Regions from separate parts of the Sphingobium olei genome, predicted to be linked through region 1. Evidence: riboswitches for the same ligand, from Rfam matches in the RefSeq annotation. Region 1 holds a riboswitch; the other holds the start of a gene.
What was found. Region 1 has a riboswitch for cobalamin ahead of ACFQ24_RS19520 (TonB-dependent receptor). Riboswitches for the same ligand answer to the same signal wherever they lie in the genome.
Positions count from the first base shown of each region.

Region 2: it holds a riboswitch for cobalamin, as region 1 does, so the genes downstream of both, ACFQ24_RS14015 (TonB-dependent receptor plug domain-containing protein) here and ACFQ24_RS19520 (TonB-dependent receptor) in region 1, are expected to answer to the same signal.

Region 1 covers NZ_JBHTLS010000134.1:309,041-323,649, reverse strand. Annotated here, with positions in the region: gene cobO (cob(I)yrinic acid a,c-diamide adenosyltransferase) at 1-323, shown strand, start outside; gene ACFQ24_RS19535 (ABC transporter substrate-binding protein) at 335-1,186, opposite strand; gene ACFQ24_RS19530 (FecCD family ABC transporter permease) at 1,257-2,267, shown strand; gene ACFQ24_RS19525 (ABC transporter ATP-binding protein) at 2,261-3,043, shown strand; cobalamin riboswitch at 3,064-3,247, shown strand; gene ACFQ24_RS19520 (TonB-dependent receptor) at 3,391-5,373, shown strand; gene ACFQ24_RS19515 (DUF1636 domain-containing protein) at 5,387-5,794, shown strand; gene cobT (nicotinate-nucleotide--dimethylbenzimidazole phosphoribosyltransferase) at 5,791-6,804, shown strand; gene ACFQ24_RS19505 (histidine phosphatase family protein) at 6,801-7,370, shown strand; gene ACFQ24_RS19500 (adenosylcobinamide-GDP ribazoletransferase) at 7,367-8,092, shown strand; gene ACFQ24_RS19495 (threonine-phosphate decarboxylase) at 8,089-9,069, shown strand; gene cbiB (adenosylcobinamide-phosphate synthase CbiB) at 9,062-10,000, shown strand; gene ACFQ24_RS19485 (cobyric acid synthase) at 9,988-11,445, shown strand; gene cobU (bifunctional adenosylcobinamide kinase/adenosylcobinamide-phosphate guanylyltransferase) at 11,442-11,960, shown strand; gene ACFQ24_RS19475 (inositol monophosphatase family protein) at 11,965-12,768, opposite strand; gene ACFQ24_RS19470 (TldD/PmbA family protein) at 12,755-14,101, opposite strand; gene nudC (NAD(+) diphosphatase) at 14,149-14,609, opposite strand, start outside.
Region 2 covers NZ_JBHTLS010000129.1:87,906-102,514, reverse strand. Annotated here, with positions in the region: gene nadA (quinolinate synthase NadA) at 1-797, opposite strand, end outside; gene ACFQ24_RS14070 (hypothetical protein) at 898-1,671, opposite strand; gene ACFQ24_RS14065 (DUF4230 domain-containing protein) at 1,752-2,462, opposite strand; gene ACFQ24_RS14060 (MBL fold metallo-hydrolase) at 2,447-3,325, opposite strand; gene ACFQ24_RS14055 (cold-shock protein) at 3,556-3,771, shown strand; gene ACFQ24_RS14050 (hypothetical protein) at 3,710-4,042, shown strand; gene ACFQ24_RS14045 (tyrosine recombinase XerC) at 4,203-5,102, shown strand; gene ACFQ24_RS14040 (DedA family protein) at 5,103-5,720, opposite strand; gene gshB (glutathione synthase) at 5,791-6,765, opposite strand; gene ACFQ24_RS14030 (YraN family protein) at 6,807-7,160, opposite strand; gene rsmI (16S rRNA (cytidine(1402)-2'-O)-methyltransferase) at 7,157-7,993, opposite strand; gene ACFQ24_RS14020 (penicillin-binding protein activator) at 8,005-9,210, shown strand; gene ACFQ24_RS14015 (TonB-dependent receptor plug domain-containing protein) at 9,252-11,090, opposite strand; cobalamin riboswitch at 11,264-11,484, opposite strand; gene fdhD (formate dehydrogenase accessory sulfurtransferase FdhD) at 11,542-12,342, opposite strand; gene mobA (molybdenum cofactor guanylyltransferase) at 12,397-12,909, shown strand; gene ACFQ24_RS14000 (DHA2 family efflux MFS transporter permease subunit) at 12,938-14,467, opposite strand; gene ACFQ24_RS13995 (EmrA/EmrK family multidrug efflux transporter periplasmic adaptor subunit) at 14,480-14,609, opposite strand, start outside.

The DNA.
Region 1 (14,609 bases):
TCACCTGGGATACGCAGGATCGTGCGCGAGACATTGCGACGACGCGCGCAGCGTGGGAGGAAGTGAAGCGGATGATCGCCGACCCGGCCTATGCGATGGTGGTGGCCGACGAACTGAACATCGTCCTGCGCTACGACTATCTGCCGTTGGACGAAGTGCTGGATGTGCTGGCGGCAAGACCGGCGATGAAGCATGTGATCGTCACCGGCCGCAACGCGCCCGACGCACTGCTCGACATGGCGGATCTCGTCACAGAGATGACGCAGCTCAAGCACCCGTTCCGCGATCAGGGCGTCCGCGCGCAGGCGGGAATCGAGTTTTGAACGGGCGCCCCCTAGCGCGCCGCCGCCAGCGCCCGCGCCGCCTTCACATAGGCGGGGCCGCCGCACACCGTCCATGCCTGCGGGATGCTGATGCGCTTGATGCCGGCGAGGGCGGGGTGATGCAGCATCTCGGTCCCCTGATCGGCCACTGTGTCGGTGGCGCTTTCCAGGATCAGATAATCGGGCCGGGAAGCGGCCATCTCCTCCAGACTCATTTGCGACAGCGGGGGCTTGTCGATCTTCGCGGCCAGGTTGGTAAGGCCCACCCGCTGCATCAGCTCGTCGATCAGCGTGCCCGTGCCGGTCATGTAACCTCGCCGCTGATAATAGGCCGCGACGAGTCCCGGCCGCGCCCGGCCGATCCGCGCCAGATCCGCGTTCATGCCGGCGATCAGCGCCTCGCCGCGCGCCTTGTGACCCACCGCCTTGGCAACCTGGCGGATCGATGCGACGATGGCCTCATAGGTGTCCGCGGATTTCAGGTCGACGACGGCGTAGCGCGCCGGGTCCAGCGCGGCGGCGGCAGGATGGCGATGTGGCGACATGCCGACGATCAGGTCCGGGTCAGCCGCGAGCGCCTCTTCTGCCGATCCGCTCAGGAGGGGCAGCCCCCTTGCCTGCGCAGCAGCGGCAGACATCTCGACGTCGGTCGCATTGTGCGTCAGGCCGGCGATCTGGCTGCGATCGGCCAGCGCCAGCACCAGCTGATCGGCGCACAGGTTGAGCGACACGATCCGACGCGGAGCGGCGGCTCTGGACTGTCCGACCCCCGTGGGAAGCGTTGCGCTGGTCGCGCCGCCGCACAGCAACAGCATCAGGCTGCCGATCATCTGACGGACCGGGACAGGAAGGAAAGGCTTCATGGCGAAACGTCCATAACGTTCCGGCATGACGACACAAGAGACACGGCTCACGCCCATATTGCGAGGCATTGTGGATAATCCTGACATTCCCCCCTCGCGCCGCCGCGCCCTGATCCCGGTGCTTACCGCCGGGCTGGTGGCGGTCACTATCGCGTCGCTCGCCTTCGGCCCGGTGGCTCTCGGTCCCGAGCGGATCGGCGCGGCTCTGCTGGGCCATGGCGACCGGGTCGCCGCAACCATCCTGTTCGACCTGCGCCTGCCGCGCACGATCGTCGGCCTGATCGTGGGCGGAATGCTCGGTCTCGCCGGCGCGGTGCTGCAAGGCTATCTGCGCAATCCGCTCGCCGAACCCTCCGTATTGGGCGCGTCCAACGCAGCGGCGCTAGGTGCTGTGGGCGCGATCTATTTCGGCCTCTATGTCGCGCATCCTGTTGCGCTCCCGCTGCTGGCGATCCTGGCCGCGCTACTGGCGCTGCTGGCGCTGTTCGCGCTCAGCGGCCGGTCGGAAAGTCCGCTCAGCCTCATTCTCGCGGGGATCGCCATCTCGACGCTCGCCGGAGCGGGGATCAGCCTGGCGCTCAACCTGTCTCCCAACCCCTTCGCCGCGATGGAGATCATGACATGGCTGCTCGGATCGATCGAAAACCGGTCGATGGAGCATGTCTGGATCGCGCTTCCCTGCATCCTGCTGGGCGCGGGGTTGTTGCTGTTGGATGGACGGGCGCTGGACGCGCTGTCGCTGGGCGAGGATGGTGCGCGCTCGCTCGGCGTCGACCTGCGCCGGACGCGCCTTCGCCTGCTGCTGGGTGTCGCGATCGGTGTGGGGGGCGCCGTCGCCGTGTCGGGTGCCATCGGCTTCGTCGGCCTCATTGTCCCGCACATCGTCCGCCCGCTGACCGACCGAAGCCCGTCCGCGATCCTCCTTCCATCGCTGCTTGGCGGGGCGGTGCTGCTGGCTGCGGCAGACATTCTCGTCCGGCTGACCCCTACCACCAATGAACTCAAGCTCGGGGTGGTGACGGCCTTCCTAGGCGTGCCCGTCTTCCTCCTCCATCTGCTCAGGGAGCGCCGCACATGGTGAGCATCGCCGTTCGCCAGCTCTCGGTCGCGCTTGGCCGCCGAACGATCTTGCACGCCATCGACGCGGATTTCGCGCCCGGCCTGTTCACCGGCATCCTCGGACCCAACGGCGCGGGAAAATCCACGCTGATGCGGGCCATGCTCGGCCTCACCCCTATCGCGCGGGGCGATATCGTCATCGACGGGCAGAGTCTGGCGGAAGTTGCGCCGCGCGACCTTGCGCGCCGCATCGCCTATCTGCCCCAGGGCCAGACGCTGCACTGGCCGCTCAGCGTCGCGCGGGTCGTCGCGCTTGGCCGCCTGCCGCACCTTGCCCCCTTGTCGCGCATCGGCGCGGCGGATCAGGCTGCAATCGGCGAGGCGATGGCGCGGGCCGACATCCTGCACCTCGCGGACAGGGACGCGGCCCGGCTGTCGGGCGGAGAGCGGGCGCGGGTCATGCTCGCCCGTGCGCTCGCCGTGGGGGCGCCGGCGCTCGCCGTCGACGAGCCGCTCGCCTCGCTCGACCCGGGACATCAGATCGACGTCATGGATTTGCTTCGGCAAGAGGCGCGACGGGAATCGACCGTCGTCGCCGTGCTGCACGACCTGACGATGGCGGCGCGCTATTGCGACCGCATCCTGCTGATCGACAGGGGCACCCTCGTAGCGCAGGGGACACCGGCGGAGGTGCTGACCGCCGATCGGCTGCGCGCGGTCTATGGCATAGACGCCGACATCGACCTGTCCGCAGGCAAGTCGACGATCATTCCGACCGGCCGCGTAACGAACGATTGACCTTTGCCGGCCACCTGCCTATCGGCGGCGATGCAACAGGTTCCCTCGGACGGGGGATGAAAAGGGAACGGGAAAACCCCGGCTGCCCCTGCAACTGTAAGCGGAGAGCCATTGGCCAATCGCCATTGGGACGCACGTCCCGAGAAGGCGGCCAATCGGCACCGACCCGCTAGCCAGGAGACCTGCCTGCTGCAGTCGTCTTTCGCGCGGACAGGGTGTGCCGGGCGGACGGGGGTGAACCCGCATGACGGCAGAACGCTCGGAACCGCATGGCTGCGGGGGAAGCGTCGCGCCTTCGGCCCGGCATGACCCCGCGCGATGCGGCCCGTCCTGCTTGGGCTGTACATATGTCGACTTTGACTGCGCTTGTTTTCCTGCTTTCGTCCGTCCCGCTTGGCGATGCCGCCGCCGACCAGACCGCGCCGCCGCCGGACGCCGCCGCTACCACCGGCACCGCCGCCACCGATGAGCCAGATCGCCCGGACATCTTCGTAACCGCCACCCGCCTCGCCCTGCCGCTCGACAAGGTGGCGGCGTCGATCACCGCGCTCGACAAGGCGGCGATCGACCGCGCGCAGGACATCGGCGTCACCGAATTGCTGCTGCGGACGCCGGGCGTCAGCATGTCGCGCAACGGCGGCTACGGCACATCCACTTCGCTGCGCATCCGCGGCGCGGAAAGCGACCAGACCGTGGTCGTCATTGACGGCGTGAAGCTGAACGACCCGTCCTCGGCGGGCGGCGGCTATAATTTCGCCAACCTGCTGGTGGGCGACGCCAGCCGGATCGAGATACTGCGGGGGCCGCAGTCGATCCTATGGGGAAGCCAGGCGATCGGCGGCGTCGTCAACGTCGTCACGCCGCTGCCTACCAAGGCGATGGAGGGCAGCTTCGACATAGAGGCCGGCTCGCGCGACACGGTCAGCGCGCGCGCGGCGATCGGCGGCGTCAGCGGACCGTTGCGCTGGCGCATCGGCGGGCAGAGCTTCACCACCGCCGGCATTTCAGCCATCGCCCCTGCCTTCGGCGGCCGGGAAGCGGATGGCTACCACAATCGCCAATTGACCGGCCGCGCGGAAATCGCCCTGGCGGCCAGCCTCGTTGCCGACCTGCGCGGCTATTATTCCAGCGGGCGCAACGCATTCGACGCTTTCAGCGGCGACAACCCCGCCTATGGCACCAATCGGGAATTCGTCGGCTATGCGGGCTTGCGGCTCGACCTTCTCGACGGCCGGTTCCGCAATCGCATCGGCTATGGCTATACCGACACCGACCGGGACAATTTCGATCCCCGCCTGCCGCGAACTAGGACATTCGATTCGGCCGGCCGCAACCAGCGGCTGGAATATCAAGGCAGCTTCGCGATCAGCGACACATGGACTGCACAGTTCGGGGTGGAAAATGAACGCTCCCGCTTCCGCAGCGTGTCGCCGCCATCCTCGCTTGCCGTGCCCATCCCTCCGGCGGTGCGCGGCCGGGCGGAGATCAGCAGCGTCTACGGCCAGTTGTCGGCCGAACTGCTGACCGGCCTCACCCTGACCGTAGGCGTGCGGCATGACGATCACAACCGCTTCGGCGGCCAGACATTGGGTTCGGCGGGCGCGGTCTGGGCTCTGCCCACCGGCACCGTCCTGCGCGCCAATTATGGCGAGGGGTTCAAGGCACCGACGCTTTACCAGCTCTTTTCCGAATATGGGAACCAGGCGCTCAACCCCGAACGCGCCCATGGCTGGGATGCGGGTGTGGAGCAGCACTTCCTCGACGGCAGGATACGGCTAGGCGGCGCATGGTTCGAACGCACCACGCGCGACCAGATCATCTTCAACAGTTGCTCGGCGACATCCAGCTTGCCCCTCTGCCTCCAGCCGGGCAGCACCACCATCCGCCGCAGCGGCTATTATCAGAATGTCGCCCGCGCGAAGGCGCACGGCATAGAGGCGCAGGCCAGCGTGGAGCCGGTCAAGGGCCTGATCCTCGACGGCAATTATAGCTGGACCGTGGCGGAGGACCGCTCGCCCGGCGCTAATTTCGGCCGTTGGCTGCCGCGCCGCCCCCGCAATCAGGCGAATGCCTCGATCAGCTACGCTTGGCCATTTGGTCTCACCACCGGGGCGGCCCTGCGCTGGTCGGGCCACAGTTTCGACAATGCGTCCAACACGCAGCGCCTTGACGGCTACACGCTGGTCGATCTGCGCGCAGAAGTCGCGCTGCACGACAATCTGCGCCTGTTCGCCCGGGTCGAGAATCTGTTCGACGAAAGCTACATGACCGCCTACCGCTATGGGTCGCTGGGCCGCAGCGTCTATGCCGGCTTGCGGGGCCGCTTCTGATGGGGGCGCTCCGATGCTGAAGGCAGAGGAAGGCGGAACCGCTGTCGTCGTTTGCAGCACCTGCCGCTTTTCGGCGCAGGCGCGGGACGATGATCGCGGCGTGCGCGGCGGCGCGCGCCTCGGGGAAGCGCTCCGCGCGCTGGCGGCGACGGACACGCGCTATGCCGGCATCGCCATCCATGACATGCCCTGCCTCTTCGCCTGCGGGGATCATTGCACCGTCCATCTGCGCGCGCCCGGCAAGGTCAGCTATGTGTTGGGCCGCTTCGCCCCGGATCGGGATGCCGCGCGCGCCATCCTCGATTATGCGGCCCGCTATGCCGATAGCGACCATGGCAGCGTGCCCTATGCCGAATGGCCGGAGGGCGTGAAGGGCCATTTCATCACCCGATCGCCACCGGAAGGATATGTCGCCACATGATCTCCTCGACCCGCAGCCGGTTCGAAGCGGCGCTGTCCGCGCTGCCCTCTCCTGACGCATGTGCGATCGCGGCGGCGCGGGCGCGGCAGGCCCAACTGACCAAGCCGCCCGGCTCGCTGGCGCGGCTGGAGGAGATCGCCCTCTTCTTCGCCGGCTGGCAGGGCGTGGAAAGGCCGATGCTGGAACGGGGCAGGGCGCTCATCTTCGCTGGCAACCATGGCGTTGCGGTGCACGGGGTCAGCGCCTTCCCACCGGAGGTCACCGCGCAGATGGTCGCCAATTTCGCGGCGGGAGGCGCGGCCATCAACGCGCTAGCGACCTTGGCCGATCTCGAGATCCGTGTCCTGCCGATAGAGCTTGACCGCCCGACCGCCGATTTCACCCGCGCGCCCGCCACGACCGAAGCGGAATGTCTGGCAGCCCTGTCGATCGGCGCGGAAGCGGTCGAACCGGGCCTCCACGCCATCATATTGGGCGAAATGGGCATCGGCAATTCGACCGCCGCCGCGGCCCTTGCCGCGCGCAGCTTCGGCGGCGCGGTGTCGGACTGGGTGGGGCCGGGCACTGGCCTTGATCGCGACGGTGTCGAGAGGAAAACCCAGGTCGTCGCGGACGCACTCGCCTTCCACGCCGACGCGCCGCACAGCCCGTTCGACACATTGTGCCGTGTCGGCGGGCGAGAGATCGCCGCGATGGCCGGCGCGGTGTTGCGGGCGCGGCAGCTTGGCATTCCCGTCATTCTCGATGGATTCATCAGCTGCGCCGCCGTTGCGCCACTGGCGGCCGCGACCCCAGCCATCGTCGATCATTGCCTGGCGGGCCATTGTTCGGCCGAACCGGGCCACGGCCTGCTGCTTGAAAAGCTCGGCCTTGAGCCGCTTCTTCGCCTGGGCATGCGGCTTGGCGAGGGCAGCGGCGCGGCGGTCGCGACACTGATCGTCCGCGCCGCGCTCGCCACTCACGCCCAAATGGCGACCTTCGCGGAAGCGGGCGTTTCATCCAGGGCATGAGCGCGCGCCTGCTCCACCTGCTGCGCCATGGCGCGCCTGAAAGGCCCGGCCTGCTCATGGGCAGGACCGACGTCATGCCGACGCCGGAAGGGATCGCCGCATGTCTCGAACGCACGCGCGGCCTTGCCGTGGACGCGGTCGTGAGTTCCGACCTTCGCCGTGCGCATGCGGCGGCGCAGGCCATCGCGGATCGCGACGAACATCCCCTCACCGTCGATCCCCGCTGGCGCGAGCTGGACTTCGGCGCGTGGGACGGCCAGCACCCGGCCAGCATCGATCCGCCAGCGCTCGCCCGCTTTTACGACGATCCTGACCGTCATCCCCCACCGCAGGGCGAGCGCTGGTCTGACCTTGTGGACCGCGTCGGCGCGGCCATTGGCGAGCGACCTGCCGGCGACATCCTCGTCCTCACCCATGGTGGGGCGATGCGTGCGGCGCTCGCCCGTCTGTGCGGCTTTGGGCCGGCGCAACTCTGGTTCTTCGACCTTCCTTATGCGGCTTTGCTGACCGTCCGCATCTGGCCGGAGCCCCATGGCGGCGCGCAGATCGTGGGACTGCGCGCATGAAGGGCCTGATCGCCGCCATCCAGTTCCTGACGCGCCTGCCCACGCCCCGCATCGCCGTGACCGACGCGGCATTCGCCCGGTCGATGCGCTGGTTCCCGATGGTCGGGCTGATCCTCGGCCTGTTCATCACGATGTCCGCCCGGCTCGGCTGCCTGATCGACGGCTGGACCGGCGCGCTGCTGGCCCTGCTGACATGGGTCTTGCTCACCGGCGCGCTGCACCTCGACGGGCTTGGCGACATCGCCGATGCAGCCGGTGCCGCGCATAAGGGCAAGGACGGCGCGCATCTCCGCGCGATTCTCGCCGATCCGCATGTCGGCAGCTTCGCCGTCGTCGCCATCGGGGCGCAGCTTGTGACCAAACTGGTCCTGCTCCATGCCCTCCTCGAACGCAGCCTGCTCCTGCCCCTCGTCCTGATCCCCTTCGCAGCGCGCATCGCGCCGCTCGTCTGGACCCGGACGCTCCCACCCTTGCATGAAGGACTCGGCTCGCGTTTCCGCCAGTTCGTGCGGACGTCCGATCTGCTGATCTGGAGCCTCTCCCTGATCGCCGCCTCCTGCTTCGTGCCGGCGCTTGTGGCGACGCCTCTCCTGCTGCTGCTCTGGGGCCTTTGGCTGCGCCGCCGCATCGGCGGCATTTCGGGTGACGGCCATGGCGCAGGCATCGAACTCATCGAAAGCGGCCTGCTGCTCGCCTCCCTTCTGTGGGCAGCGCTCGGATGAGCGACCGCTGGACCTGGCATGGCGGCGGCCTCGCCGCTGCGCGCGTGACCTTCGGCGATGGGGGCGCACCTTGGCTCGACCTGTCGACCGGCATCAATCCCGACCCCTGGCCGGTGCCGCCGCTCGCCATAGACTGGGCGCGCCTGCCCGACGAAGCGGACCTGCGCGCGCTCGAAGCCGCCGCTGCCGATCATTTCGGCGTAGCCGCCCACCATGTCTGCGCCGTGCCGGGGACTGAGATCGGTTTGCGCCTCATCGGCCAGCTCGTTTCGGGACTGGCCTTTCACCTCATGCCGACCTACCGCACCCATACCGAAATAATGGGTGGCAGCGCGCCACTCCTGCTGACGGACATGGCAAAGGCGGATGGCGCAACCCTGATCCTCGCCAACCCCAACAATCCAGACGGCCGCGTGCTGGATCGGAGCCGGATGCGCGACCTGCTCGACCGGAGGGGCACCAGCGGCCGGCTGCTGCTCGACGAAGCCTTTGCCGATGCATCCCCCGGCATCAGCCTGGCGAGCGAGGTCGCTCGCAACGATCGGCTGATCCTTTTCCGCTCCTTCGGCAAATATTTCGGCCTTGCCGGCGTTCGCCTCGGCTTTGTCTTGGCCGCGCCGCCTATTCTCGAGCGCCTCCGCCAAAGCCTGGGCGCATGGCCGCTCTCTGCGGCGGCCATCGCGATCGGCACGGCCGCTTATCGCGATCGGGACTGGATCGAAGCGACGCGCGATCAACTGGCGCTGCGGGCGAGCAGGCTCGACGCCCGTCTTCAGACGATGGGCTTCGCTCCGACCGGAGCCTGTCCATTGTTCCGCCTGCTGCAGGTGCCAGACGCCCCCACGCTGTTCGAGCGACTCGCCCGCCGCCATATCCTGACCCGGCCTTTCGCTGATAACCCCGCATGGCTGCGCATCGGCCTGCCGCCCGACGCCGCTGCGCTGGACCGGCTGATGGAGGCGTTGGCCGGTGGCTGATCCAGTGGCACTCGCCGCTCTCGCCCTCGATGCCGCGATCGGCTGGCCTGCCGCGCTCTACCGGCGCACCGGCCATCCGGTGGGAGCCTTCGCGCGCCTCATCGACGGGTGCGAGCGTCATTGGAACCGCCCGTCTTTGCCGTCTGCACGACGCAGGCTGGCCGGGATCGGGACGCTCGCGCTGCTCCTGCTACTGTCCGTCGGCCCTGCCTTGCTGATCCAGCGCGCGATGAATGAGCTTCCCGGCCCGGTGGCGTGGCCCCTTCTCGCCCTCTTCGCCTGGCCGGCGCTCGCCCAGCGCAGCCTCCACGACCATGTGTCCGCCGTGGAGCGGGCGTTGCGCGGCGGCGATCTTCCGCAAGCGCGCACCGCCGTCGGCAGGATCGTCGGCCGCGACACCGCCACGCTCGATGAAGCGGGCGTCGTTCGCGCCGCGATAGAAAGCCTGTCGGAAAGCTATTGCGACGGTGTCGCCGCGCCTCTCTTCTGGCTGCTGGCGCTCGGCCTGCCCGGCGTCTGGGCTTACAAGGCGGTAAATACTGCCGACAGCCTCATCGGCCATCGCGAGGAACGCTGGCGCGCGTTCGGCTGGGCGGCCGCCCGGATGGACGACGCGCTGAACCTCATTCCCGCGCGTATCGGCGGCGTGCTGATCTGTGTCGCAGGGTGCAGCGGCTGGCGTACCATGGCACGCGACGCGCGCCTCCACGCCTCGCCCAATGCCGGCTGGACCGAAGCCGCGATGGCGGGCGCGCTCGGCCTTCGTCTTGCCGGCCCGATCGCTTATGACGGCGTCATGCAGGACAAGCCATGGATCGGCAGGGGCAGGGCAGCGGCGGGTCCGCAGGACATCCGCCGGGCTCTGCGCATCTACCGCCGCGCCTGCTTGCTCCTCTGGCTCATCGCAGGGGGCGTCGCATGGGCGCTGTGATGCTGCAGGGCACCGGCTCCGACGTCGGCAAGTCGGTGCTGGTCGCGGGTCTCTGCCGTGCGCTCGCCAACCGGGGTCTGCGGGTTTTGCCGTTCAAGCCGCAGAATATGTCCAACAACGCCGCCGTGACGGCTGACGGCGGAGAGATCGGCCGCGCCCAGGCGCTCCAGGCGCTCGCCTGCCGGGTCGATTCCCACAGCGACATGAACCCCGTGCTGCTGAAACCCCAGGCGGATCGCACATCCCAGCTCATCGTCCATGGAAAGGTGCGCGGGACTCTGGGCACCGGCAATTTCCGGCAGGCGCGCACGCCGCTGCTTCCCGATGTGCTGGCCAGCTATCGCCGTCTGCGCGCGGCATGCGACCTCGTGGTGGTGGAAGGAGCGGGATCGCCGGCGGAAATCAACCTGCGCGCCGGCGACATCGCCAATATGGGCTTCGCGCGCGCGGCCAGCGTTCCCGTGGTGCTGGTCGGCGACATCGACCGGGGCGGCGTGATCGCGGCCATCGTCGGCACCCGCACCGTGATCGACCCACAGGATGCGGCGATGATCTGCGGCTTCATCATCAACAAATTTCGCGGCGATCCTGCGCTTTTCAGCGACGGCTATGCGCAGACGGAGGCGCTGTCGGGCTGGCGCGGCTTCGGCATCGTGCCCTGGCTGCCAGCCGCGGCACAATTGCCCAGCGAGGATGCGGTCATGCTCGAACGCGGCCGACCCCTGTCTGGTGACGCGCTGCTGATCGCGTGCCCCATCCTGCCGCACATCTCCAATTTCGACGATCTCGATCCGCTGAAGCTCGAACCGGCCGTGCGCCTCGTGATGGTCCCGCCGGGCCAGCCCGTTCCGGCCGACGCCACGCTCATCATCCTGGCGGGGTCGAAGGCGACCATCGGCGACCTCCACGCAATGCGCCAGGAAGGATGGGACATCGACATCCTTGCCCATCACCGGCGCGGCGGCGCAACACTGGGCCTGTGCGGCGGCTATCAGATGCTGGGGCGCACGGTAGCGGACCCGTTGGGATTGGAAGGGCCGCCAGCCTCCGTCGCTGGACTTGGCCTGCTGGACATCGAAACCCGCCTGTCCCCCGCCAAGACGCTGAAGCGGGTCGCCGGCACAGCGCTTGGCGCGGACTTCACCGGCTATGAAATGCATATGGGCGAAACATCGGGCCCCGACACCGAACGTCCCTTTGCGCATCTCGTTGACGGTCGGGTGGATGGAGCCGTCAGTCCGTCAGGCCGCGTCATGGGCAGCTATGTCCATGGCCTGCTCGCCAGCGCCGACATGCGGCGGGCGCTGCTGGGGCTATTGGGGTCGGCCAGCAGCGGAGCCGACTATGACGCCAGCGTCGATGTCGCGCTCGATGCTATCGCTTCCGAACTGGAGGAACATCTCGACATCGACGCGCTGATCGCCATCGCCCGGGAGGCGGCATGACTCGCACGCTTCTCGTCCTGGGCGGCGCACGTTCGGGCAAGAGCCGCCATGCTCAGGCGCGTGCCGAAACGACCGGCCTTGACCGCCTGTTCATCGCGACGGCGCAGCCCTTCGACGATGAGATGCGCGACCGCATCGCCCGCCATCGACAGGAACGGGGCGCTAGCTGGCATACAGTGGAAGCGCCCATTGATATCGCCGCAACCCTCGACGCCCGTTCCGCGCCGGACAGGGTGATCCTGGTCGATTGCCTCACGCTCTGGACCTCCAACCTGATACTCGGCGACCATGACGTCACGCGCGCGACTGACGATCTGATCGGCGCGCTGGCCCGTGCGGCCGGCCCCGTCATCCTCGTCGCCAACGAAGTGGGTCTCGGCATCGTGCCGGACAATGCGCTCGCCCGCCGGTTCCGCGATGCAGCCGGCCTGGTCAATCAGCGTGTCGCCGCCGCCTGCGCGGAGGTGGTCTTCCTTGCGGCCGGCCTCCCGCTCACGCTCAAGCCGGCAGGCTAGTCAATCAGGGGCGCGCCTGATCCAGTATATCGACCGCGCGCGGCTTCAGCCGCTCCACGGCCGCGGCATGGATGCCCGGCGCGGCGCAAAGCAGCCCGAAGGCGGTCGGCTGCGGCCGATTGAAACGCAACGGCACGCCGAGCGCATCCGTTACGACCGCGCCCGCTTCGGCGCAGATCAGCGCCGACGCCGCAACGTCCCATTCATTGCCCCATCGCACCGTCGCCACCAGATCGGCGTCGTCGGCAGCGACCATCGCCATGCGCAGCGCGATGCTGTTGGGCTTGGCCACCGCCACCAGATCGCGGTCCTGGCGCGGCAACTGGTCGGCAGGCACCCGCGCCCCCGGCAGCCGGGTGCGGTCCCCCGCGCGCAGCAGGACACCGTTGCGCGTCGCGCCCCTGCCCGCCTGCGCGATCCATGTTTCGTTGCGCGCGGGCGCAGCCAACACGCCCAGCCGCACCGCGCCATCCTCCACCAGCGCCACGGACACCGCCCATCCCGGCCGGCCGCGCAGATAATCGCGCGTGCCGTCGATCGGATCGACCACCCACACGCGCGGGACGCCCAGCCGGTGCACCGTGTCGGCGGTCTCCTCCGACAGCCAGCCCGCGCCCGGATCGATCGCCGCCAGCCGCTCGCGCAGCATGGCGTCCACGGCCAGGTCGGCCTCGCACACCGGATGGCCGGGCACCTTCTCCCATTGCCGCACGCGGGTTTCGCCCCCCGCCCACAGCGTCAGCGCGTGGTCGGCGGCGTCAGCAGCGGCGGATACCACTGCGCGAAGGAAGGGGTCATCCGCCGGCAACGGTCATCCCGTCGATGCGCAGCGTTGGCACGTTCATCGCATATCGGAACTGCAGGTCGCTGGCGGGCGTCAGCGCGCGGAACATGTCCTTCAAATTGCCGGCGATGGTGATTTCCGACACCGCATGCGCCACCGCGCCATTTTCGATCAGGAATCCCGCCGCGCCCCGGCTATAATCGCCGGTGACGCCGTTGACGCCCATGCCGATCAGTTCGGTGACGTACAGGCCGCGCTTCACGTCGGCCATCAGGTCGCCCGGCGATGCAATGCCCGGCTCCATATGGACGTTGGTGACGCTGGCGCCGGGCGCGCCGCTGCCGCCGCGGCTGGCATGGCCGGTCGGCTCCAGTCCCAGTTGGCGCGCCGACGCGCTGTCCATCAGCCATCCGGTCAGCACGCCCCGATCGATCAGCGCGCGCCGTTCCACCGGCAGCCCTTCGCCGTCGAACGGGCGAGAGCGCAGGCCCCGGTGCAGCAGCGGGTCGTCGATAATGGTGACCCCGGCGTCGAAGATCGCCTCGCCCAGCATGTCGAGCAGGAAGCTCGAACGCCGCGCGATAGCGGGGCCGACGATGCCGCCGATCAGATGGCCGATCAGGCTGGACCCGATGCGCGGATCGAAAATGATCGGCATGACGCCGCTTTCCACCTTCACCGGATTGAGCCGCGCCACGGCCCGCTGCCCGGCGCGGGTGCCGATCGTTTCCGCGTCGTCCAGATCCTCCAGATGGCGGACATTATGGCTGGCATGGTCGCGCTGCATGTCCGATCCCGCGCCCGCGAGCACGCTCGCCCAGGTCGAATGGCTGGTGCCCGCATAGGCGCCGGCAAAGCCATGGCTGGTGGCCAGCGCCACCTGGCTGCGCCCGCTGGATGCGCCGCCGCCCTCGCTGTTGGTAACGCCGGGGACGGAACGGGCCGCATCCTCGGCCATCAGCGCGCGTTCGCGCAGCGCCGCCGGCTCGGGTTCCTCCTCGTCCGTCAGGTCGAGCGAAGGCGGGCGCTTGCGCAGCAGCCTGTCTTCCGGGGCCAGCCCTGCATAGGGGTCTTCCGGCGCTTCGCGCGCCATCGCGATGCAACGCTCCACCAGCGTCCCCAGCGTCGCCGGGTTCATGTCCGACGCGGAAATGCTGGCCGACCGCTGGCCGATGAAGACGCGCAGGCCGATCTCCTCGCCTTCGGACCGCTCGACATCCTCCAGCGCCCCCAGCCGCACCGACACGTTGGTCGACGCGTTGCAGGCATAGATGGTGTCGGCTGCGTCCGCGCCCGCCTTGCGCGCGGCGCTCACCAGGTCCTGCGCGCGCGACTGGGCTTCGTCTAGGCTGAGCATCGGGGGAAAATGGTCCTTGTCTGGGCTAAGGGGGAAAGGGAACGGCCTTAGGCGCTTGCCGTTCCAGGAGCAACGTTCGCCAGCCAATGGTCCAGCAGATGCCAGGCGACGGCCATGGGCGAAGGGGCGATGAAGGGCGCGGCGGGATCTTCGTTCATCGCCGCGCGCACGCCTTCAACGTCGCACCAGAAAGCATGTTCGATCTCGCTCGCATCGACAGCCAGCGTATCGTCGTCGGCCTGAGCGATGCAGGCGATCATCAGGGAAGACGGGAACGGCCAGGGCTGGCTCGTCACATAGCGCACGTTGCGCACGCGAACGCCCGCTTCCTCATATATTTCGCGGGCCACCGCTTCCTCGATCGTCTCGCCCGGCTCAACGAAGCCGGCCAGTGCCGAATAGCGGCCCTGCGGCCAGCTATGCTGCCGGCCCACCAACACGCGTCCGCGATGTTCGGCCAGCATGATGACGACCGGGTCGGTGCGCGGGAAATGTTCGGCGGCGCAAA
Region 2 (14,609 bases), on a different contig from region 1:
CCGGGCGCGCCGATGAACTGCTTGTGCGGCACGCTTTTACGCATCTGGTGGATGATGTGCGGTTCGGTCGCGACGATCAGCGTGTCGCCCGGCATCGTCTTGGCGAAGTCCAGGATGCCGCTGGTCGACCCGACATAATCGGCATGATCGACGATATAGGGCGGACATTCGGGATGCGCTGCCACGGGCGCGCCGGGATGCTGCGCCTTCAGCTTCAGCAGCTCGGTCTCACTGAACGCCTCATGGACGATGCACACGCCCGGCCACAACAGCATGTCGCGATCGAACTTGCGCTTCAAATATCCGCCCAGATGCTTGTCGGGGCCGAAGATGATCTTCTGGTCCTTTGGGATTTGCGCGAGGATCTTTTCCGCCGAAGAGGACGTGACGATGATGTCACTGAGCGCCTTCACTTCGGCCGAGCAGTTGATGTAGCTCAAGGCGATATGATCGGGATGCGCCTCGCGGAACGCCTTGAACTGCGCGGGCGGGCAGCTGTCCTCAAGGCTGCAGCCCGCGTCCATGTCCGGCAGCACCACGATCTTTTCGGGCGACAATATCTTTGCCGTCTCCGCCATGAAGCGCACGCCGCAAAAGGCGATGACGTCCGCGTCCGTTTCCGCCGCCTTGCGCGACAGCTCCAGGGAGTCGCCCACGAAATCGGACAGATCCTGAATCTCGGGCGTCTGATAATAATGGCCCAGGATCACGGCGTTGCGCTCCTTGCGCAGCCGGTCGATCTCCGCGCGCAGGTCCAACCCCTGCAACGATCCGCCTATGCCGCCGCGTGCGTCCACCCTGTCGTCTCCGTCTCGCTTCTTGTGATCGCGCAGATAGGCCGGAGCGCTCCCAGGATCAAGGAGACACGATCAAGGAGACACGATCAAGGACGCAGGATCAAGGCTGTTGGGGCCAATAGCCATGGAGCGGCCGCGCCGCACCCGGCGTCCCGCCAGTCACGGCGTCACCGATGGCCCTGCCCACCGGACTGAAGGCAATGCCTTCCGCGGCCAGCTGGCCGCCGACCAGCAGGCCCAGGCCCCATTTATAGGCGGGATGGACGCGGCCAATCCGGCGCTTGTCACGGCGCATCCCGGCAAGGATGAACAGGGACGGAAAGATCACCGCCGCAGTCCACCAGGCGACCGGCATCAGCAGCGGCATCGGTAGCAGCCGGCCGAACCCCGGCCCGGTGATCGACGCCATGGCGCAGAACATCAGCCGATTGTGCCAGTCCGTGCTCCGGCGCAGGCTGATCGCCCAGAAAACGATGCCGGCGAAGGTCAGTATCCCAACCGGATTGCCGATCAGGAATTCGTCGCGGGCGAAGAAGAAGGGGCCGCCACTGGCCCGGATGGAAAAGAGGGTGATCGCCGTGCCCAGCCCCACCATCGCCGGCACCCACGCCAGCGCCAACCAGCCCAGCCGCTTGTGCAGCGCTCTCGATCCCGTCGCGGCGAGGCCAGTCTGCAACAGGTACAGCACCACCCAGCCGAAGAAGGTCACGGCATGGACATGAAAGAGGATCGGCGAATTGAAACTGGAGCGATGGAAGAGGATGTTGGTCGAAAATCCTGCCACCAGCACCAGCGCCATGATGCAGGCACTGGTGAAGAAGAAACGATGTTCCCGGTTAAAGGCGACTTCCGCCGCCGATGCCTGCGTCGCCATGATGTCCCCCGCGCGCTTTCCTGCTGGGTGGACGGATATCATCGTTGGCGGTGCAGCGTCAATTTGACGCCACCCTCTGCCTATTTATGCTTTTCCAGCACTTCGTTGATCGGCGTCGTCACGTCCCATCGCTCGCGATTATCCCCGCGCCGCTCGGGCGGAAAAGTCACCAGCACGCGCGCGTCGCCATAGCCCATGGCACCCAGCGGCGCGGCCATGATCTTCGCCACGGCGGCGCGACCATATTCGCGCGCCTGCGCCATGCGTTCGGGCGAGGTGGCGGACGCCTGCGCCCGCGCCTGCGCATGAGCGGACGCGCGCCGGCTCAGTTCCTCGCCCGCCTGGCGGGTGACGAACACCCCGTTGGTGCGCACCAGCGTCCGCCGGCTTTCATCGACATTGGGCTTGCCCGGCTTCACATCCGGCGCGTTGACGATCAGCGTCTGCGTTTGCGCATTCCATTCCAGATCGCGTGCCGTCAGGCCCGACAGATCGACGAAATAGTCGACCGAATAGGGCATTTTCACCACCTGATCCGATTTCAGCAGGCCGAAACCGCGTACATCCTGCGCCGTGCTCTGGATCGTTCCGCTGAGTTGCGACACGCGCAGGCTGCTCGTACCGCCGATCTTCTCGGCAATGATCTTCGTCACCGCCGACCCGTCATCCTCGACGCTCACCACATAGTCGCGATTGTAGCGCTGCCACCCGACCAGCATCGCCCCGCCTATGCTAAGGATCAGCAGCGCCGCCAGGATCGGCCCGGCATAGCGTTTCAGCGCATCCGCCATTGCCCGTCCCCGGCGGTCGTGACCACACCCCGGCCATTGAGGTCGATGAGGTGTGCCAACACCGACCGGCCGGCCGCGCCATGCAGGCGGGGATCGACGCCCTTGTACATCTCCGCGACCATGTCGGGGATCGCGCCTTCGCCGTTCCGCTCCAGGAAGCGCAAAATCTGGCCCTCGCGCTGCTTGCGATGGCCCATCATGCCGCGGACCAGCCGCTGCGGATTGTCGATCGGATCGCCATGGGCGGGATAGTAGATCGCATCCTCCCTATCCAACAGCCGCTGCATCGACGCCATATAGTCGGTCATGTCGCCGTCGGGCGGCGATATCACGCTGGTCGACCAGCCCATCACATGATCGCCGGTGAACAGCGCCCGCTCCTGCCGCAATGCGAAGCAGAGATGATTGGACGTATGGCCCGGCGTCGCCACCGCCTCCAGCGTCCAGCCCGACCCGGCCACCGTTTCCCCGTCGCCCAGCACGCGATCTGGACGATAATCAGCGTCGAAGGCGGCATCGGCGCGCGGGCCGTCATCCTCCAGCGTCAACGGCGCGCAACCCACGACCGGCGCACCCGTGGCCTTGCTCAAGGAACGTGCGGCGGGACTATGGTCGCGATGGGTGTGGGTGCAGAGGATCGCGACCACCCGCCGCCCGGCTATGGCAGCACTTAGCGCCGCCAGATGATCCGCATCGTCCGGGCCGGGATCGATGACGGCCAGATCGTCCGTCCCCACCAGATAGGTCTGCGTGCCGGTGTAGGTGAAGGGCGACGGGTTCGGGGCCAGCACGCGATGAACGAGGGGAGAGAGCGACGTCAGGATGCCGGTCGGCAGATCGGCCGGATCGAAGGGTGTTGCCATGCGTCCCATGTGCCCATTTGGCCGCGAAATTCAAGATGAAGGGTTAGCAGTGGCAGGCCGTGGCGCAGCGCTTTTGCTATTCTGCGCCGCCTGTGCTACATAATGCGGGCTATAGTCGCAAATCGACGGTCTTCGGCGCTTTGCTGCTCCCTCTTCCTTCTTTCCCTGCCCCTTTAGCGAACCGGCGCGTCCACACGGGATGCGTCGCGCAGAAAGAAAGGACGCTCATCATGAGCAGCATTACCGGCACCGTCAAATTCTTCAACGCGGACAAGGGCTATGGATTCATCGCCCCCGACAATGGCGGCTCCGACGCCTTCGTGCATATCAGCGCGGTGGAACGCGCCGGCCTCGCCACCCTGCGGGAAAAGGACCGCGTGTCCTATGACCTGGAACAGGACAAGCGCGGCAAGATGGCGGCCGTCAACATCGCCCACGCCGAATAATCGCGCTGGCGGCCGGCTTTGCAGCCGGTCGCCCTCGCCCACCCTATCGGCACAGGAGGCCACGCTGGCTAATCCCGACTACCGGGCGCTCGCCGCCCAGGCCCATAGCGACGCGGAATCCGCGACGCTCGACAATGTGCGCGACCGTTTCCTCCGCGCGGAATCCGCCTGGCTGACGATGGCGCGGCGGCAGGACGCGACCGACGCCGCCCGCGCCCGCCGTGACGCGGAAACGCACGCCCGCAATCCCACCGTCCCCGAAGAGGGCTGATCCGCTTCGCCCTGTCCTAGTAGCGCCCGGCTTGCTAGGCTCCGGCCCATGCTCGCCCGCGACCCCTCGTCCTTCCGCCTGTGTGCCTTTCGCACCAATATTTCCTACCGGCGCATCAAAAAGTCGATTTCTACGAGAAATATGCGAAGTTAAGCGCACGATGTCCTACAATGCCCCCGCCCTAATCGAACGCTGGCGCGCGCATCTGGCGCTGGACCGGCGGCGATCGACCCACACGGTCCGCGCCTATGTCGCGACAGCGGAGCGGCTGATCGCCTTTCTCGAAGAGCATCGCGGCGAACCCATGACCGACGCGCTGCTCGCCACGCTCGACCAAGCCGATCTGCGCGCTTTCCTCACGCGCCGGCGGCTGGACGGGATCGGCAACCTGTCCGCCGCCCGCGAGCTTTCGGCCGTGCGCGGCTTCCTGAAATTCACAGGTGGCGAGGACGCCCGCGTTCCGCAGTTGAAGGGGCCACGCGTCAAGCGCGGCCTTCCCCGCCCCGTCTCGCCCGACGAAGCCGTCGCGCTGGCCGGGGACATTGCGGAAACCGCGCGCGAAGGGTGGATAGGCGCGCGCGATTGGGCGGTGCTGCTGCTGCTCTACGGCGCGGGCCTGCGCATTGGCGAGGCGATGGGCCTTACCGGCGAGGTGCTGCCGCTCGGCGACACACTGCGCGTCACGGGCAAGCGCAACAAGACGCGCATCGTGCCCCTGCTCCCGCAGGTGCGCGCAGCGGTCGAGGCCTATGTCGACCAATGTCCTTGGCCCACGGCCCGCGACGAACCGCTCTTCCGCGGCGCGCGGGGCGGCCCTTTGTCCCCCGCCCTCATCCGCCGCGCGGTGCAGGGTGCGCGCGGCCGCCTTGGCCTCTCCGAACGCACCACGCCTCATGCGCTCCGCCATAGCTTCGCCACGCATCTGCTGGCGCGCGGCGCGGACCTGCGCTCGCTCCAGGAACTGCTGGGCCATGCCAGCTTGTCCTCGACCCAGATCTATACGCAGGTCGACGCCGCGCACCTGCTCGACATCTACCGCAACGCCCATCCCCGCGCCTGATCAACGTTCAGGCTTGGCCTCGCCGCGCGGCTTCCATGTCGCCAGCCGCCACAGATAGAGAATCACTGCGGCAACGACGCAGATGGTCGCCGCCGGTCCCACATATCTGTCGATCTCGCTGAAATTACGACCCAACAAATAGCCGGCATAAGCCAGGACGATGTTCCAGATCAGCGCCCCTCCGGCCGTCCACAGCAAGAAGCGGAGATGCCCCATACGAAACAGCCCGGCGGGCAGCGAGATCATCGTCCGGAATGCCGGCAGAAATCGAAAGACGAACACGACGATCTGTCCATATTTGCCGAACAGCCGGTCCAGCGCCTGCACGTCCCGCCACTCCAGCGTCGCCCAGCGGCCGTAGCGCTCCACCAGTGGCTTCAACCGCTCGAAGCCCAGCAGATGCCCTACCAGATACCAGAAATAATTGCCGATGGTGGTCCCCACCGTCCCCGCGAGCAGCAGCCATTCCATCGCCATCCGCCCCTGGCCGACGCGAATGCCGCCGATCCCCATGATGAGTTCGGACGGAATGGGCGGAAAGACGTTTTCCAGCACCATCAGCAGCCCGATGCCCCAATAGCCGCCGGCGTCGATCAGGCGCAGCACCCAGTCGGTCATGCTTTATGGCTCACTGGCAGAAGGGAATGGAGGCGATCACGCGACAACAACGCGCAACCGCCCGCTCCGTTCAGTCGGCTGCCCGTTCCGCCAGCCGCGCATCGATCGCGTCCCAGATCATGCCGCCCGTGTCCGTCCCGTCGAAGGCGTCGATCGACACGATCCCGGTGGGCGACGTCACGTTGATCTCCGTCAGCCACTCGCCGCCGATCACGTCGATGCCCACGAACAGCAACCCGCGGCGCTTGAGTTCCGGTCCCAGCGCAGCGCAAATCTCGCGCTCCTTGTCGGTCAGCTCGGTCTTCGCTGCCGATCCGCCCACCGCCAGGTTGGACCGGATTTCCCCCTTGCCAGGGATGCGATTGACCGCACCCGCGACCTCCCCGTCCACCAGCACGATCCGCTTGTCGCCTTCCGCGACGCCCGGAATGAAGGCCTGCACCATGAAGGGTTCGACCCAGCTCGCCTTGAACAGTTCGACCAGCGAGGCCAGGTTGGCGCCATTGCGACCGACATGGAACACCGCCACGCCGCCATTGCCATAGAGCGGCTTCACCACGATCTCGCCATGCTGCTCCAGGAAGCTCCGCACTTGCGAGAGGTCGCGGGTGATCATCGTCGGCGGCATGAACCGGGCATAGTCCAGCACGAACAGCTTTTCGGGCGCGTTGCGTACGCTCGCCGGATCGTTCACCACCAGCGTCTCGGACTGCACCCGCTCCAGCAGATGGGTGGCCGTGATATAGCTGAGGTCGAAGGGCGGATCCTGCCGCATCAGCACCACGTCCACATCGCGGCCCAGGTCCAGCATCTCTTCCGGGCCGAAGGCAAAATGATCGCCTACCACCTTCTGCACCTTCACCGGACGCGCCTTTGCCAGCACGCGGCTGTCGCGGAAGGTGAGATCGGGCGCGAGATAATGGTACAGCCTGTGCCCCCGCGCCTGCCCCGCCAGCATGATGTGAAAGGTGGAATCGCCTGCGATCTTGATCCCTTCCATCGGGTCCATCTGCACAGCGACGGTCAGCGGGTTGAATGTGGTCATGCGCTCGGCATCCTTCCTTATCCGTTCCGGAAATGTTGGGATCACCCCCCATGCCAGACGTTCGCCAGATGGCGCGGCGGGCGGCCGGGTGCAAGGAGGATCACGTCAATCCGCATGTCATCACCCGCTTTAGCAAGGTCGTGCCAGAGGATTTCGGCCGCGGCGGCGACCCGCGCCAGCCGCCGCTCATCGATGGCGAGGTCAAGCTCCGCCGCGCTACCCCGCGCCTTCACCTCGACGAAAGCCAGCATCGTGCCCTTTCGCGCGACCAGATCGACCTCTCCGGCAGGTGTGCGCAGCCGCCGCCCCACGATCTGCCAGCCCTTGAGGCGCAACCACCAGGCGGCGATGCGTTCGGCCTGCCGCCCGCGCTTTTCCGCCGCCTGCTTCTTCATCCCTTCAGTTCCATCGCCCGGTCATACAGGGCGCGGCGATCGAGCCCGAGCTTCTTTGCCACCTCGCCGGCCGCCTTCGAAACCGGCAGCCGGGTCAGCGCCTCGCGCAGCGCCGCGTCGGCATCCTCGGCGCTGGCCGGCGGCGCGTCTCCTGGCGGGCCGACCGTCACCACGATCTCGCCCTTTGGCGGAGCGTCGGCATAGCGCGCCGACAGCTGCAACAGCGTCCCCGTCGCCGTTTCCTCGAACGCCTTGCTGATCTCCCGGCTGACGGCCGCATCCCGGTCGCCCAGATGCGCCGCCATGGCCGACAGGCTTTCCGACAAGCGCGGCCCGCTTTCGTAAAAGACCAGCGTGGCGCGCAGCGCGGCGACTTCGTCCAGCGCATCGCCGCGCGCCTTTGCCTTGGCCGGCAGGAATCCCATGAACAGGAAACGATCGGTAGGAAGCCCCGACAGCGTCAGCGCCGCGATCGCCGCGCTGGGGCCGGGCAGCGTCGTCACCCTGCGCCCTGCCGCCCTTGCATCGCGCACCAGCTTGTAGCCGGGATCGGAAATCAGCGGAGTGCCGGCATCCGAAAGCAGCGCGACCGATTCGCCCACCATTCGATCGATCAGGCGCTGGCGCACCGCTTCGGCACTATGGTCGTGATAAGGGACCATCGGCCGGTCCGACCCGGCATGGCGCAGCAGCCGCGCGCTGACCCGCGTATCTTCGACCGCCACCACGTCCGCCCGGCGCAATATGTCGGCCGCGCGGGGCGTCAGGTCTCCAAGGTTGCCGATCGGCCCCGCGACGATGTAAAGCCCCGGCTCAAGAGGTTCTATTTCCATAAGGACGCCAGATGACAGAGACGGATGCCCCCCGGCAAGCAGATGTGTTCGCTTGGGCGAAGCGAAGCGCGCGCATCGCCTTCGCCGCCAGCGCGCTGGCGCTCGCCGCCTGTCAGTCCATCGTGCCAAAGGGACAGGCGCCGACCGCCCCCACTGCGCCCACCCGACCCAGTGGCCCGGAGGTGGTGCAGGGCCTTCCGACCGACACGGCGCGGCATCGTGTCGCGCTGCTGGTGCCGACCACCGGCCCCAATGCGGGCGTGGGCCAGTCGATCGCCAACGCCACCACGCTGGCCCTGATGGATACCAAGACCGACAAGGTGCGCATCACCACCTACGACACCGCCACCGGCGCAGCCGCTGCCGCGTCGCGCGCGCTGGCCGACGGCAACCGCCTGATCCTCGGCCCGCTGCTGGCGGAAGATGCGCGGATCGTCGGACCGATCGCCGCGCGCGCCAATGTACCGGTCATCAGCTTCTCCAACGACGCCAGCATCGCGGGCGAAGGCGTCTATGCGATGGGCTATAATCCCGGCCAGTCGATCGAGCGGGTGGTCAGCTTCGCCCGGGAAAAAGGGTTGAGCCGCTTCGGCGCGCTGGTGCCGCGCGGCGTCTATGGCGAACGGTCGGGCAACGCCCTGCTGCGCGCCGTCGAGCAGGCCGGAGGAACGGTCGTGTCGTTGCAGACATTCGACCGCAGCCCTGCGTCCATCACCGCCGCGGTCAAGAAGTTGCAGGCATCCTCCAGCTACGACGCTCTGCTGATTGCCGACAGCGGTCGCGTGGCGATCCAGATCGCGCCTATCGTCCGGAAGAATGGCGGAGCAAGCGCGCGGTTGCTGGGCACCGAATTGTGGAATGCCGACACCTCGCTCGCGGCGAGCCCAGTGCTGCGCGGCGCATGGTTCGCCAGCGTGTCAGATGGTCTCTACCGGCAGCTCGCGACCAAATATCGCGCCCGCTACGGCACCGCGCCGTTCCGGTTGTCGTCGCTGGGCTATGATTCGGTGCTGCTGACGGTTCGGATCGCGCAGGACTGGCGGCCCGGAACCCCCTTCCCCGTCGCCCGACTGCGGGACGCGGGCGGCTTTTCCGGCATCGACGGGGCGTTCCGCTTCGGCCGCAGCGGCGTCGCGGAACGTGCGCTGGAAGTGAACGAAGTGGGCGCCGGCACCTTCAGCATCGTCGATCCCGCGCCGCGCGGCTTCGGCGAGTGAGTTAAGGCCGGGCAGGCTGAACGCCCGCCCGACCCTTTCGATCAGAAGCGAACGCGCACCCCGCCATAGGCGGACCGGCCGTAGGTGCTGTAGCCAAAGGCCGTCGCATAATCCTCATCGAACAGATTATCGATCCGGCCATAAACTTCCAGATGCTCGCCGATCGGCAGCGACGCACGGATGCCTGCCAGCGCATAGCCATCGAGTCGGCGGGTATTGGCGGCATTGTCGAAACTGTCGCCGACCATGGTGATCGTCGCGCCAGTCGACAGGCCGAAGGACCAGACATAGTCGGCCGACACGCTCACCTGATTGACGGCGCGACGGGCGAGCCGGTTGCCAAAGGTCGCCGATCCCGCCGAACGATCGCGGGCGTCGATATAGCTGTAGCTGCCCGTCACCGTCAGCGCGTCCACAGGCCGCAGCGCTATCGACGCTTCCACGCCCTTGGCGCGCGTACGGTCGATATTGCCATAGGTGAAGGTGGCGTTGTCGTAATTGATCTGATCGCGCGTGTCCCGGCGGAAGGCAGTGAGCGATACGGTCGCGCGACCGCCGTCCAGGCTCTGATCGAACCCGATGTCATAGCTTTTGGACCGTTCGGGGCGCAGCGCCGCATTGCCGCTGAACGTGTCGTAAAGCTGGTAGAGCGACGGCGCCTTGAACCCTTCGCCATAGCTCAGGCGGACATTGGTCGCACCCGCATTCGGCGTATAATTGGCGTTGGTGCCGAACGTGGTCGCGCCGCCGAACTGGCTGTGATCGTCATGACGCACACCGCCGGTTATCGCGAGGCCCGCGAAGGGCTTCAGGATCGCAAGGCCATAGACGCTGTCGATGTTGATCCGTGCGGCGTCGGCCGATCCGAAGCCGAAAAAGTCATAATCGGGCCGTTCATGCTCATAGCCGACGATGAACCGCGCCGCATCGACGGGAGCGTAGACCCCCTCATATTCGAAGCGCAGGTTCGTGCCCTTATAGCCATAGTCCGGATCGGTCCCACGCACGAAATAATAGTCGCGGTCGTTGCGCAGATAGGTGACGGCGGCGCGATTGGTCAGCTTGCCGTCCAGCAGGGCAAGGTTCAGCCCGGCATAACCCACATATTGATCCAGCTTCGACACGTCGCTGCTGTCGGCCGGCGCGCCGAAGAAGCTGTCATAATCAAGGTCGGCATGGATGTAGTAGCCGCGCAGGTCCAGGCTCAGCGCGTCGCTGAATTTCAGCTTCAACCTGGCGTTGGTGGCGATATTCTCATAACCGTCGCGCTCGGTCCCGCCGGCGGCAGACGAGATGCCGTCCGTGCGGAAATAGGCCGCGCCGACGCCGCCGGAGGCGATCCCGCTGGTTGCCGATACGTCCGCCTTTGCGTTGACGGTGTCGCTATAGCCATATTCGGCGGACGCATTCGCCCCAAAGCCTTCCAACGGCGCGCCGGTCATGATGTTGACCACGCCGCCGATCGCCTGGCTGCCATAGACCACCGAATTCGATCCGCGCAGCACCTCGATCCGGCGGATATTGCCGGTCAGTAGCGGACCGAAATCATAGCCATCGCCAATACCGCTGGGATCATTGACCTTCACGCCGTCGATCAGCACCAGCGTCTGGGTCGTTTCCGCCCCGCGCAGCGACACGCCGGTCGCGCTGCCGACAGAGCCTGTCCGGTTGAAGCGGACGCCCGGCGTCGTAGCCAGCAGATCCACGACGTCGATCGCCTGCCGCGTCTTGATCGTATCGGCGTCGATGACGGTGATCGCTTGGCCCACTTCGTCGCGCGGCTGTTCTATGCCGGAAGCCGTCACGACAATCTCGTCATCCTGCGCCAATGCAGGCGCCGCGATGAGCAGCGCTGCGAGTGAAATTCCCCATTTTATCATGTTCATTGCCCTGAGCGTCAAAGCGACTGGTCAAGGCCGGAGCGTCCGCGCGAGCGGTCATGCCAGGCGAAGGGCGACGCCTCATGTCCCCGCGCGCGTCACGATGCGGCTCCGGCCGCATGGCGTCGCTCGACGGAAAACCACCGTGCCCCGGCCATCCCCTGGACCAGAGCAAGAGCGACCATGCGCCGGCAGGTCTCCTGGCTTGCGGGTCGTCGCGATGATGCTGCGGCCTTCCCGAACCGAAAGGTCCAGTGGCCAGCCCGTAAGGGGCCATGGCGCATCATGCTCGCCGCTCACAGTTGCAGGGACAGCCGTGGAATAGGGGACAAACGCCCCTCACCACATTCCCGTTTTCAGCCCTCGATGGGGCACCGGCGCGAGTCAGCGCGGCAGCTCAAAGCCGCCGCGTCCGCGCCCTTAGGCGAATGGGTGCTCAAAGCCAAGTGTCTCAACGCAGGTCGGCGCCCCGCGCGAGCATGGCGTCTGCCCGCGCCAGCACAACCAATGGCAGGCCCGCCTGTTCCGCACGCTCCACGGCGAGGCGGGTCGGCGCTGAGATGGTGACGAGCATCGGACAGTCGGCCAGCGCGGCCTTTTCGACCAGCTCGTAGGAGCAGCGCGACGACAGCAAAGCAAATCCACCATTCCACCCGACGCCGGCTGCGCGCATGGCGCCGATCAGCTTGTCGAAGGCATTATGTCGGCCGACATCCTCCCGCACCAGCCGGATGGCGCCCTGAGCATCGACCAGCGCGGCGGCATGGGCAGCGCCCGTCGCACGCCCGAGCGGCTGATGATCGTCTAGCGCGCCGAGAGCTCGAAAAATAGCGGCGCGATCCGCGCGGCTGCGGTTCGTCACCCGCGGCAGCGGCCGCATCGCCTGCTCCAGATTTTCGATGCCACACAAGCCGCAGGACGAATCCGTGGCGCGATGCCGCACGCGTTCCAGCAGTGTCGGAGTGCGTTCCGGCGACAGGGTGGCGCGTGCCACCACACCGCCCGCCACGGGATGCAGATCGACGTCCAAAAGCCGCTCCTCCGGTCCGGCCAGCCGTTCGGACAGCGCGAAGCCATTCACCAGGTCGGCAAGATCGGCAGGCGTTGCCATCAGTACGGCATATCCGACGCCATTAAACTCGATCGCGACCGGTCTTTCCTCGGCCAGGGGGCGGTCGACCGGCTCGGTCCCGCCGTCCGGCGTCAGCCGCTCCAGTCGCAACAGCGCAAAGGCATCGTCGGGCTTGTGCATCGCCCCCGCTATAGGCAGGGACGGAGGACAGGGACAGGGGTCGGAACGAGACGGATGCGGATATTGGGCGCGATCCTCGCTGGCGGGCGGTCCAGCCGCTTCGGCAGCGACAAGGCGGCGGCTTTGATGCCGGATGGCCGTACCCTGATTGCCCACGCCATCGCCTCTCTGCAACCCCATGTGGAAGCGGTCGTGATCTGCGGTCGCACGGGTGGTCTGCCAGATCGTCCCATGCCCGACATGGGGCCGCTGGGTGGGCTCAACGCAGCCCTCCATCACGCCTGGAAGAATGGGTTTGAGGGCGTGCTGACGACCGGATGCGACATGCCGGTCTATCCTGCGCACCTGCTCGATGCGCTTGTCGGCGATCGCGCGGCCATCGTCGACGGGCAACCCCTGATCGGCTGGTGGCCGGCCTCTCTGGCGCCTGTGCTGGACCGGCATCTGGCGGACGAAAACAGCCGGTCGATCCGGGGCTGGCTGGGACGGATCGACGGCCGGCTGGTCGACGCGCCGGGTCTGTCCCTGCCCAACATCAACCGGCCAGAGGATCTGAAGCGCATCTGACGGTTCGGCGGGGGTGACCGCCTCCGCCCTAGTGCGCTGCTGAGGTGTCTACGTCCGAGCGCGGCTTGGGAGCGATCCACACGATCACGGCGGCCGCGAACAGGATGATCGCCGACAGAAAGAACACATGGTCGACCGCAATGACGATCGCTTCCTGCTCGACCAGGTTGGATATGGTCTGCCGCGCCTGGTCGACCGACAGGCCCATGCCCGTCAGAACCGATTGCGTCTGGTCAGGCTGCAACACGCTTGCCATTTCGTTGCGGGACACGCGCTGGGAATCGCCCCATTCGGTCAAGACGAGGGATGTCGCGATTGCCGTCGCCATCGTCCTGACGAAATTCTGGAGGCCCGCTGCCGATGCGGTCTCGCTCGGCAACACCGATCCCAAGGTCAGCGTGGTCAACGGAATGAAGAAGAAAGGCAGGGCGAAACCCTGGACAAACTGCGGGATCGCCATCGTCCCGAAATCGATACCGCTGGTCCAGTGCGCGCGCACCAGTGACATGAGGCCGATCCAGGCAACGGCGCAAGAAATGAGCAGGCGAGGATCGACCTTGGTCATCATGCGGGCCGCGATGGGCGCTGTGAAAAGCGCCGCCATCGCCGTCAGCGCCGTGACGATGCCTGCCCATGTCGCGGTATAGCCCATCGACATCTGCAACCATTGCGGGATGACGACGATGCTGGCGAAGTAGGAGCCGAAGCAAAGCGACAGCGTGAAAAGGCCGGAACTGAAGCCGACATGGCGGAAGACGCGCAGATCGACGACCGGATGCTCCTCCGTCAATTCCCAGATGATGAAGACAAGGAAACCGATGAACGACATGACCGCGAGCGCCACGATCATCGGGTCGGCGAACCAGTCATGATCGCGCCCGATGTCCAGTACGATCTGGAGACAGCCGATCCAGAAGACCAGCAGGAAAAGGCCCACGCGGTCGATCGGCACCTTGGCAGTCTCGGTTTCGACCGGCCTCAGCAGCGCCTGCGCAGCAAAGACGCACAACGCCGCTATCGGCAGGTTGATGAAGAAGATCCAATGCCAGCTCCAATTATCGCTGATATAGCCGCCGACGATGGGTCCGAGCGCAGGCCCCATCAACGTCGTCATCGCCCACATGCCCATGGCCCTTCCCCGCGTTTCCGGCGGAAAGATGCGCATCAGCAGCGTTTGCGACATCGGCATTATCGGGCCGCCGCAAATGCCCTGACCGATGCGGCAGGCAACCAGCATGCCCAGGGTAGGTGACAGTCCGCACAGCAGCGAGAAGAGGCCGAAACCCGTCATCGCCAGGGTGAAGACGCGTACGACTCCGAACCGCTGCGCAAGCCAGCCGGTAAGCGGAACGCAGATCGCCTCCGCCACCGCGTAGGAAGTGATGATCCACGTCCCCTGATCAGGCGAGATGCCAAGGTTGCCGGCGATATGCGGGACCGACACGTTGGCGATGGTCAAATCCAGCACGACCATCAGGTTGCTGAGCGCCAGGACCAGCCCCGCCAAGGTGCGAGAACGCGGCGAAAGCCGGGAGAAGATGTCGTCATCGCCGCTCATGCTCAGGCGTCCTTATTCGGAAAGGTCGAGTTCGACTTCCATCGAAAGACCGACACGGAGCGGATGGGCGGCCAGTTCCTTGGGATCCAGCGCGATGCGCAGCGGCAGGCGCTGAACCACCTTGATCCAGTTGCCCGTAGCA